DNA from 3 places in the Salinicola endophyticus genome. Region 1 is predicted to be linked to each of the others. Evidence: predicted binding sites of a transcription regulator. Region 1 holds the regulator's gene; each other region holds the start of a gene.

Region 1 (3,274 bases):
CAACATCATGGCCATTCTGGAAACGCGCAAGGATCTCGACCGCGCCGGGCGCCGCGACCGCCTGGAGCAGCTGCTCGGCGATTTCCACGTCGACCATATCCGCGACAATCTGGGCATGTCGCTCTCCGGCGGCGAGCGGCGCCGGGTGGAGATCGCCCGGGCACTGGCCACCGAGCCCGCCTTCGTGCTGCTCGACGAGCCCTTCGCCGGGGTCGATCCGATCTCGGTGGGCGATATCAAGAACATCATCCGCCAGCTGCGCGATCGCGAGATCGGCGTACTGATCACCGATCACAACGTGCGCGAGACGCTCGATATCTGCGACAACGCCTATATCGTCGGCGATGGCCAGATCATCGCCGAGGGGCGCCCCGAGGCGATTCTCGACAACCAACGCGTGCGGGATGTCTATCTGGGGCACGAGTTCCGCCTCTAAGGTCGCACTGCCCCCTTCCCAGCCCGCTGCGCCACCGCGGCGGGCCGGGCCCCTCTCGAAGCCGCCGCAGGCCCCATCCGAACGCACCGTGGCATAATTCTTGCATAAAGTTAGCGCTCAAAGCGTTGCATCCCGCCGGGGCAGTCAGTAACGTAGGGTTATCCTATCGACCGGCGGCCACCGCTGCCCCATGTGTGTCCATGCCATGTCCATGAAACCTTCACTGCAACTGCGCGTCGGCGCCCAGCTGACGATGACGCCACAGCTACAGCAGGCGATCCAGCTGCTGCAGCTGTCGACGCTCGATCTGCGCCAGGAGATCCAGCAGGCGCTCGAGACCAATCCCATGCTCGAGCTGGATGAAGAGTATGCCGAGCAGGCGGTCAGCGAGACGCCCGAGGAGGACTGGGCCAGCGACATTCCCGAGGAGCTCGCCCTCGACAGCGAGTGGAGCGACACCTATCAGGACATCGCCGCCAGCGCCGCTCCGGCCGGCGCCGACGAGTGGCCGGATCTGGAGCGCAACGCCGCCGGCACCACGCTCCACGACCATCTCGCCTGGCAGCTTGCCATGGGCGAGTTCTCCTCCCGCGAACGGCTCATCGGCGAGTGTCTGATCGACGCCATCAACGCCGATGGCTATCTCGAGGGCTCCCTCGACGAGCTCGCCGCGGGGCTGCGCGCACAGCAATCCGAAGCCGTCACCAGCGCCGATGTCGAGCGTGTGCTGCTGCGACTGCAGCAGTTCGATCCCACCGGCGTGGGCGCCCGCGACCTGCGCGAATGCCTGCTGCTACAGCTCGGCGCCCTGCCCGAAGACACCCCGCTGCTGCCCCAGGCCAAGCGTCTGGTACGCCAGTTCCTGGAGGCGCTGGCCGGCGACGACCGGCGCCAGCTCAAGCGCCGCCTGCGCCTCGAGGATGCCGAGCTCGACCGCGTCATCGCCACCATCCGCACCCTCGACCCGCGCCCCGGCCAGGTCTTCGACCACGGCCAGCAGGACTACGTGATCCCCGACCTGGTGGCGCGCCTGACCCGCGACGGCTGGCGCATCGAGCTCAACGCCGAGGCACTGCCGCGGCTGCGCATCCAGCCCGACTACGCCGCCCTGATCCGGCGCGCCGACAAGAGCGACGACAACACCTTCCTGCGCCAGCACCTGCAGGAGGCACGCTGGCTGATGAAGAGCCTCTCCAGCCGTAACGACACCCTGCTGCGGGTGGGGCGCGAAATCATGGCGCGCCAGGTCGACTTCCTCGAGCGCGGCGAAGAGGCGATGAAACCGCTGATCCTGGCCGACATCGCCACCAGCGTCGACATGCACGAATCCACCATCTCGCGGGTGACCACGCAGAAGTTCATCCACACCCCGCGCGGGGTGTTCGAGCTCAAGTACTTCTTCTCCAGCCAGGTGGGCCAGCGCGGCGAGAGCGACAGCGTCTCCAGCACCGCGATTCGGGCACGCCTCAAGAAGCTGATCGGCGAGGAGTCGCCGCGCAAGCCGCTCTCCGACAGCAAGCTGGTGGAGCTATTGGCGCAGGCCGATATCAGCGTCGCCCGGCGCACCGTAGCCAAGTACCGCGAGGCCATGGGCATCCCCGCCTCCAGTGAACGCAAGCGATTGTCTTGAATGGGTTTTTAGAATTCTCGCCAGCGCAGGGCGATCAATCGTCCGCGATCCCTTTGCAGCGCGGAGAAAAGGGTTACAATCAGAGGTGCCACATAAGCCGCAACAGGAGCGCGCCATGCAAGTGAACGTCACCGGCCATCATGTCGAACTGACCGACGCCCTGCGGGACTACGTCGACGAGAAACTCGCACGTCTGGAGCGCCACTACGACAACATCACCAACGTTCAGGTGACGTTGAGCATCGAGAAAGAGCGTCAGCAAGCGGCTTGCACGCTACACGCAGCGGGCGGCGATATTCATGCCGAAGCCAGCGATATCGACATGTATGCCGCGATCGATGCCCTGACCGACAAGCTGGACCGCCAACTGGTCAAACACAAAGAGAAGGCACAGGCCCGCGCGCAAGGCGCAGGCGCCCGCTAATTCCCCGATGATCACTCTGGAAACCATCCTGCCCCCCGAGCGCACCCTCTACGGTGTGACGGGGGGCAGCAAAAAGCGTCTGCTGGAATTCTTCAGCACCTTCATCGCCCAGAATACGCCCAGCCTGGACAGTCAGGAGGTCTTCAGCCGCCTGATCGGCCGCGAGCGTCTGGGCAGCACAGGCATCGGCAACGGGGTCGCCATTCCGCACGCGCGCAGCCCGCACTGCAAGACCCCGCTGGCCGGCTTCATGCGCCTCGAGGATGCCATCGACTTCGATGCCATCGACGGCGAGCCGGTGGACCTGGTGTTCGTGCTGCTGGTGCCGGAGGAGGCAGACGATGCCCATCTTTCGCTGCTGGCCGAGGTCGCCGGCATCATGAATCAGAGCAGCGTGCGCCAGAAGCTGCGTCAGGCCGGCTCGCAGCGCGCGCTCCACGACACGCTGATCGACGCCATCCGCCATCATCAGGACAGCGAAGACGGATAGAGACTGCATGCGACTCGTCATCATCAGCGGCCGCTCGGGGTCGGGAAAGTCCATTGCGCTGCAAGCGCTCGAGGATCTCGGCTACTACGCCATCGACAACCTGCCGGCCAATCTGCTGGCGCCGCTGATCGACGAGCTCAGAGCCGCTCCGCCCTCACGACCCAACGTGGCGGTGAGCATCGATGCACGCAACCTGCCGGAGGCGCTGGAGCGCTTTCCGGTTCTGCTCGAAGGCGTGCGCGAACGCGGCATCGATACCCAGGTGGTCTATCTCACCGCCGACGCCAAGGTGCT
Region 2 (3,274 bases), 1.4 Mb from region 1:
CGAGACCGGCGAGGGGCCAAAGTTCCGCCATCCGGTGCGTACCGCCGCCGAGGTTGCCGCGCTCAGCGCGCCGGATGCCGAGCACGATCTCGACTACGTGATGAACGCGGTGCGCACCATCCGCCGCGAGCTCGATGGTCGGGTGCCGCTGATCGGCTTCTCCGGCAGCCCCTGGACGCTGGCGACCTACATGGTCGAGGGCGGGTCGAGCAAGGATTTCCGCCATATCAAGGCCATGCTCTACGGCGATCCGCAGACGCTGCACACCCTGCTGGGCCTGCTCGCCACCGCGGTGACCGACTATCTCAATGCCCAGATCCGTGCCGGCGCTCAGGTGGTGCAGATCTTCGACACCTGGGGTGGGGCGCTGTCGACCCCGGCCTACGAGGCGTTCTCGCTGGCCTACATGCGGCGCATCGTGGGTGGGCTGATCCGCGAGCACGACGGCCGCCGGGTGCCGGTGATCCTTTTCACCAAGAACGGCGGGCAGTGGCTGGAGTCGATCGCCGACAGCGGCTGCGATGCCGTCGGTCTCGACTGGACCACCGAACTCGGCGACGCGCGGCGTCGGGTCGGCGAGCGCGTGGCGCTGCAGGGCAATCTCGACCCCAACGTGCTGTTCGCGCCGCCGGCGCAGATCGGCGCCGAGGTCGAGCGGGTGCTGGCCAGCTACGGTCATGGCCCAGGCCACATATTCAACCTGGGTCACGGCATCAGCCAGTTCACCGATCCCGATCACGTCACGGCCTTCTTCGACGCGCTGCATGCAGCGAGCCCGGCCTATCACCGCTGAAGCCGGCGCCAGCGGCATCGACGGCCTGCTGCTGTTCGATGCCGACTGCCCGTTCTGCCGGCGTGCGGTGCGCTGGCTGCTGGCGCATGAGCGCGACGCGGGCGCCGGCCTCGCGCTGAGCGGTCTCGATAGCGCGCTGGGGCAGCACGTGGGGCGCCATTTCGGCCGCGATCTCGCGCGCTGCGATACGATCCGCTATGTCACCGGCGGTGAGCTTTACGAGGAGAGCGAGGCGTTGTGGCGGCTGGGGCGCCGGCTGCGAGGGGGCTGGCGGCTACTGGCATGGCTGCGCTTGGTGCCGGCGCCGCTGCGCAACGCCGTCTACCGTGGGGTCGGACGCTACCGTCGGCGCCTGGCCCCGGATACTGATGCGCGGCTGGAGGATGACCCACGCTGGCGCGAACGGCTCGATGCCACGCTCTGCTCACGCCTGGGCCTGCCGACGACACTTTGCGAGGTACCGCGATGACACGACAGCGTTATGGCGCGTGGCGCAGGCTGGCCGTCCTGGCCGTTCTGGTCTGGGCCATTGCGGTGGCCTGGGGCAGCCTGACACCGGCTGCCGAGATGCCGCGACACCTGCCGTGGGACAAGTTCAATCATGTCGTCGGCTACGCTGGACTCACGCTGTGGCTTGGCCTCGCCGTGCGGCGCTGGGCCTGGGCGCGGGCTTGGCTGATCGCGCTCGTGTTCGGTCTCGTCATCGAGTATCTGCAGCTACGGGTTCCCGGCCGCGCCGGCGGTGATTGGGAAGATATTCTGGCCAACGCGCTGGGTGCCACCGTGGCCGCGCTGCTCGGCGCCAGAATACGTCGCTGTCGCCGTCGGCGCGCTGCTGCGACCGCAACGGACATGCCCTGAAGCGGTTCCTCTCCCCCTGCCCATGACGACTCGGCCCGCGTCCCTGGTGCACGCGGGCACCACGCGCCATGTCGACTATCGAGCGGCTGATGCTTATCCATTAGTGGCATGGCCGCCGACCTGGCGTGCGCGATTCAACGCTAGCGCTGTCTTCCGATGATGCTTTTTGGTGCAAGGGGCTCGCGTCGGCACGCTTTTGAAACAGAATGTTGCCCGTGTTTCTGCGGTTTGCGCCTTGTCGGCCCTGCCGGTGGAGATCGTAAGCCTCCTAGGCGAGCGTTGAATCACGGATTTACGGGCGGTAGCGCGAAAGTGGAACGGACTTTGCTAATTTCTTCTGGGCATGCTTCGACATGCACTTAAATGACAACGCAAGGGAGTGGATTCCACCATGCGCCACAAGAACAAAAGCCTGTCTCTTCTCTCCGCCGCCGCGCTGACGGCCCTGGCGGCGTCGCAGGCTCAGGCTGCCACCCTGGACAACGTGAAAAGCAACGGCGAGTTCAAGTGCGGCGTCAGCACAGGGCTCACCGGTTTCTCCTCCCCCGACGAGAACGGCAAGTGGACCGGCATCGATGTCGAAGTGTGCCGCGCCATCGCCGCCGCCGTGCTGGGCGACCCGACCAAGGTGGTGTTCGCGCCGCTGACCGCCAAGGAGCGTTTCACCGCGCTGCAGTCCGGCGAGATCGACGTGCTCTCGCGCAACACCACCTGGACCGCGACCCGCGACAACTCGCTGGGCCTCAACTTCACCGGGGTCAACTTCTACGACGGCCAGGGCTTCCTGGTGCGCAAGGATCTCGGCATCAAGAGCACCAAGGAGCTGGATGGCGCCTCCATCTGCGTGCAGGCCGGCACCACCACCGAACTCAACATGGCCGACTACTTCAAGGCCAACGACATGCAGTTCCAGCAGGTCGCCTTCGACACCTCCGACCAGACCGCCCAGGGCTTCGACAGCGGCCGCTGTGACGTGCTCACCTCCGACTCCTCGCAGCTGGCGGCGCTGCGTCTGCAGCTCGCCGATCCCTCCAGTGTGGAGATTCTGCCCGAGCGTATCTCCAAGGAGCCGCTGGGGCCGGTGGTGCGCCAGGGCGACGACCAGTGGTTCGATATCGTCAAGTGGACCCTGTTCGCGATGCTCGACGCCGAAGAGCTGGGGGTGACCAGCCAGAACGTCGACCAGATGCGCGACAACCCGCCCAACCCGGATGTCGCCCGCCTGCTGGGTAAGGATGGCAACTTCGGCGAGCAGATGGGTATCAGCAACGACTGGGCCTACAACATCGTCAAGATGGTGGGTAACTACGGCGAGATGTTCGATCGCACCGTGGGCAAGGACTCGCCGATGGGCCTCGAGCGCGGTATCAACGCGCTGTGGAACCAGGGCGGTATCCAATACGCGCCGCCGGTTCGCTGAGTGCGTGAAGCCGCCCGTCGAGTACCCGAGAGGGCGCTCGACGGGCGGTCAGCAGACGTTTCCCGACGTCGTCTCCCGGCTACGCGCCGGGAGTCGTTGCCGCTCACCGCTCGAGTAGAGACCTGACTTCTCATGCTGCGTCCATCCACCTCGCTGCCACGCCGAGGGCAGGGGCCGCTGTGGCGGAATCCCACCGTTCG
Region 3 (3,274 bases), 2.1 Mb from region 1:
TCGGTCAGGAAGGCGCGATCCTTGTCCAGCGCTTCCAGGGCCTGATCCAGGCTGCTGGCGACGGTCGGAACCTTCTTGCCCTCTTCCGGCGGCAGGTCGTAGAGGTTCTTGTCCATGGCATCGCCAGGATGGATCTTGTTCTTGATGCCGTCGATACCGGCCATCAGCATCGCCGAGAACGCCAGGTACGGGTTGGCGGTCGGATCGGGGAAGCGCGTCTCGACCCGCTTGGCCTTCGGGTTGGAGGTGTACGGAATACGGATCGAGGCGGAACGGTTACGCGCGCTGTAGGCGAGCATGACCGGCGCTTCGAAGCCCGGCACCAGGCGCTTGTAGGAGTTGGTCGAGGCGTTGGTGAAGGCGTTCAGGGCACGCGCGTGCTTGATGATGCCGCCGATGTAGTAGAGCGCCATCTCGGACAGGCCGGCGTACTCGTCACCCGCGAACTGGTTCTGACCATCTTTCCAGAACGACTGGTGGACGTGCATCCCGGAGCCGTTGTCACCGACCAGCGGCTTGGGCATGAAGGTGGCGGTCTTGCCGTAGGCGTGCGCCACATTGTGGACCACGTACTTCAGCTCCTGAACTTCGTCGGCCTTCTTCACCAGGGTGTTGAACTTGACGCCGATCTCGTTCTGGCCGGCGTTGGCGACCTCGTGGTGATGCACTTCGACCGACTGGCCGATCGCCTGCAGCGTGTTGCACATGGCGCTGCGGATGTCGTGGAAGCTGTCGACCGGCGGCACCGGGAAGTAGCCGCCCTTGACGCGCGGACGGTGCGCCAGGTTGCCGCCTTCGATCTGACGATCGGTGGACCAGGCGCCCTCTTCCGAGGTGATCTTGTACATCGAGCCTTCGATGTCGGACTTGAAGTGGACCTCGTCGAAGATGAAGAACTCAGGCTCCGGGCCGAAGAAGGCGGTGTCGCCCAGACCGGTGCTGTTCAGATAGGCTTCGGCGCGCTTGGCGATGGAGCGCGGATCACGCTCGTAGCCCTGCATGGTGGCCGGCTCGATGATATCGCAGCGCAGGATCAGCGTGGCGTCTTCGGTGAACGGGTCGAGGAAGCCGGTGCCGTCTTCCGGACGCAGGATCATGTCCGATTCGTTGATGCCCTTCCAGCCTTCGATGGAAGAACCGTCGAACATCTGACCTTCTTCGAAGAATTCGGCGTCGACGGCGCTGGCCGGAATGGTGACGTGCTGCTCCTTGCCCTTGGTATCGGTAAAGCGCAGATCGATCCACTTGACGTCGTGTTCTTCGATAAGGGCGAGGGTTTTCTCAGACATGTTGTCCTCCACTGTGAGCCATGGCTCGATTCGTTGGCGAATGTCCAACACCGCTTTTTAGCATGTGACCCGGGCGCTTGCCCATGCGTGCAACCACTGCCCGCGGATCGATAAAGCGTGTTACGAAACAAGAGCAAGTAATGTGCCAAAATGAGGCAGACGCTGGTGGTAAAACAATAACTCCCTGTAATGCCATCTTTTTTCAGCATCACGCCGATGCACTAAAATCGTCGGAAAAGCGCCAGGGTTTCATTCTGGTGCGTCACGCGCGGACGAGTGCACCAAAAAGGCCAACCAAAAGATCAATATGCACCAAATCAGGGCGCGACTTGACCATGCAAGTTTGCGCCACGCCCCTTTTCCACGGCGAGCAGGACGGAGATACTGGGGCGGAGGGCGCCTTCGCCGCCACCGTCGCTCCCTGATCACGGAAGGCTACACATGCCCAGGCTGGATCGCCCACAGGACGTGGTACAACGCTTGCGCGGCCATTGGCGGCGCAATCTGAGTGAGCCGCTATGGGGACGCAGCGCGATTCTGGCGCTCAACCGCGTACTCGACAGCGAAGACGAAGCCCGTCTGCCGCATCGCCGCGACACCTGCCTCGGGCCGGAGAGCCTGGCACACCTCATCGCCACCCTCACCGAGAGTGCCCAGATCGTCAGTCTCGAGAGTGCCCTGCAGCTGCATCACGATCAGTTGCCGCGCATCGCACTGACCATCGATGGCGGCTGGCGTGACGTCGCCACGCGTCTCCATCCGCTGCTCGAAAAGCTGGCCTTCCCGGCCAGTGTCTTTCTTCCCGACCCGATGGTCCGCCAGCCGTGGATGCCCGATCGCACGCTGATCGCCGAAGCCCTGTGGCACGACGAGAGTGCCCGCGGCCGCGTCGCGACCCGGCTGTCCGAACTCGACCTGCCGGGCGCACCCCGCGGCGGGCAGGACGAGCGCAAGAGCCAGGCGATCGAGGATTATCTGCAGACGCAGCAGAAGGCTAAAGCGCCGCGTCTCAAGGAGATCGCGCAGACGCTGTGGCAGGAGGAGCTGGCCGGCAGGCACCAGCTGGAGCCGGCACTCGATGCCTTCAGCGTACGTCGGCTCGACCAGGCCGGGCTCTTGCGCTTCGGACAACTGACCGACGTTGCCGCACTCGCCGCCAGCACCGATGCCCGGCGCGCCCTGCAGACCGGACAGCAACGGCTGTCACGGCTGTGTCGCGAGCCGTTGAGCATCCGCGCCTGCACCGATCCCGGCGATATCGAGACACTCGACCGCTTCACCCGGCTCGACGCCGACGCCCGCTGGCTGACGCGCACCCCGGGCTGGCTGGAGCCGGGCAGCGACACCCGGCGGCTGCCACGATTCGTCATCGGCCAACCGCTGGCCAGCAGCGCGGGCAGGCTGTTTGATTGGCTGTTGGGGCATCTGCCGCACTAGGGGCTTTCTTATCCTGAAGCTGTCTGGCCCCGGGCGCTGTGATGAACCCGGGCGCTGTGATGAAAAGGCGTGCGCTCGGATCGTCCGCCTCAGGCCGGTATGACCTTCAGGCGAGGCCACTGCTCTCGCCAGCGTTTCTCGGCGACACGCCGATGGAACACCGTCACATCGCCGTGGCGTGGGTTGTGTGACAGCCGCCCCGCCAGCAGCGAGTCGAGCCCCAGCGGGGCACTCAGACGCAGCGTCCCCGACGCGTCCAGACGCACCCCCAGCGCGGTCTCGCGCTCGACCCAGTAGCGCATCGCCGCGCTCGCCGAGGCATAGGGTGCGTGGCCGTGGCGCCGATGCATGCGCGCCTGGTTCTTGACCGACCACGGCTGCCCGCTGGCCGCACGCAGCCGCTCGCTCAGCGCCCGATCGCGGGCCTCGCAGGTGTCGTCGGGGTCGTGATAGATCAGATCGATATCGTTGAGCGGGGTGGCGGTCGCGTAGCCGTGCAGTCGATCCCACACGCAGTTGCGCACGAAGCCGGCGGCCAGCCAGGCATC

The links. Region 1 encodes sigma-54, which starts transcription at its own class of promoters, with help from an activator protein. Its sites were predicted from a motif close to TGGCACNNNNNTTGCTNT; they were not measured.
Region 2: the regulator sigma-54 is predicted to act here: its motif matches at 1,968-1,985, upstream of ABV408_RS00870 (amino acid ABC transporter substrate-binding protein).
Region 3: the regulator sigma-54 is predicted to act here: its motif matches at 1,420-1,437, upstream of glnA (glutamate--ammonia ligase).

Annotation. Positions count from the first base shown of each region.
Region 1 covers NZ_CP159578.1:1,623,655-1,626,928, reverse strand. Annotated here, with positions in the region: gene lptB (LPS export ABC transporter ATP-binding protein) at 1-436, shown strand, start outside; gene ABV408_RS07400 (RNA polymerase factor sigma-54) at 642-2,066, shown strand; gene hpf (ribosome hibernation-promoting factor, HPF/YfiA family) at 2,182-2,490, shown strand; gene ABV408_RS07390 (PTS sugar transporter subunit IIA) at 2,501-2,980, shown strand; gene rapZ (RNase adapter RapZ) at 2,988-3,274, shown strand, end outside.
Region 2 covers NZ_CP159578.1:191,922-195,195, forward strand. Annotated here, with positions in the region: gene hemE (uroporphyrinogen decarboxylase) at 1-793, shown strand, start outside; gene ABV408_RS00860 (DCC1-like thiol-disulfide oxidoreductase family protein) at 765-1,262, shown strand; gene ABV408_RS00865 (VanZ family protein) at 1,259-1,654, shown strand; gene ABV408_RS00870 (amino acid ABC transporter substrate-binding protein) at 2,046-3,074, shown strand; gene ABV408_RS00875 (amino acid ABC transporter permease) at 3,207-3,274, shown strand, end outside.
Region 3 covers NZ_CP159578.1:3,837,104-3,840,377, forward strand. Annotated here, with positions in the region: gene glnA (glutamate--ammonia ligase) at 1-1,289, opposite strand, end outside; gene ABV408_RS17370 (polysaccharide deacetylase family protein) at 1,731-2,726, shown strand; gene ABV408_RS17375 (nucleotidyltransferase family protein) at 2,816-3,274, opposite strand, start outside.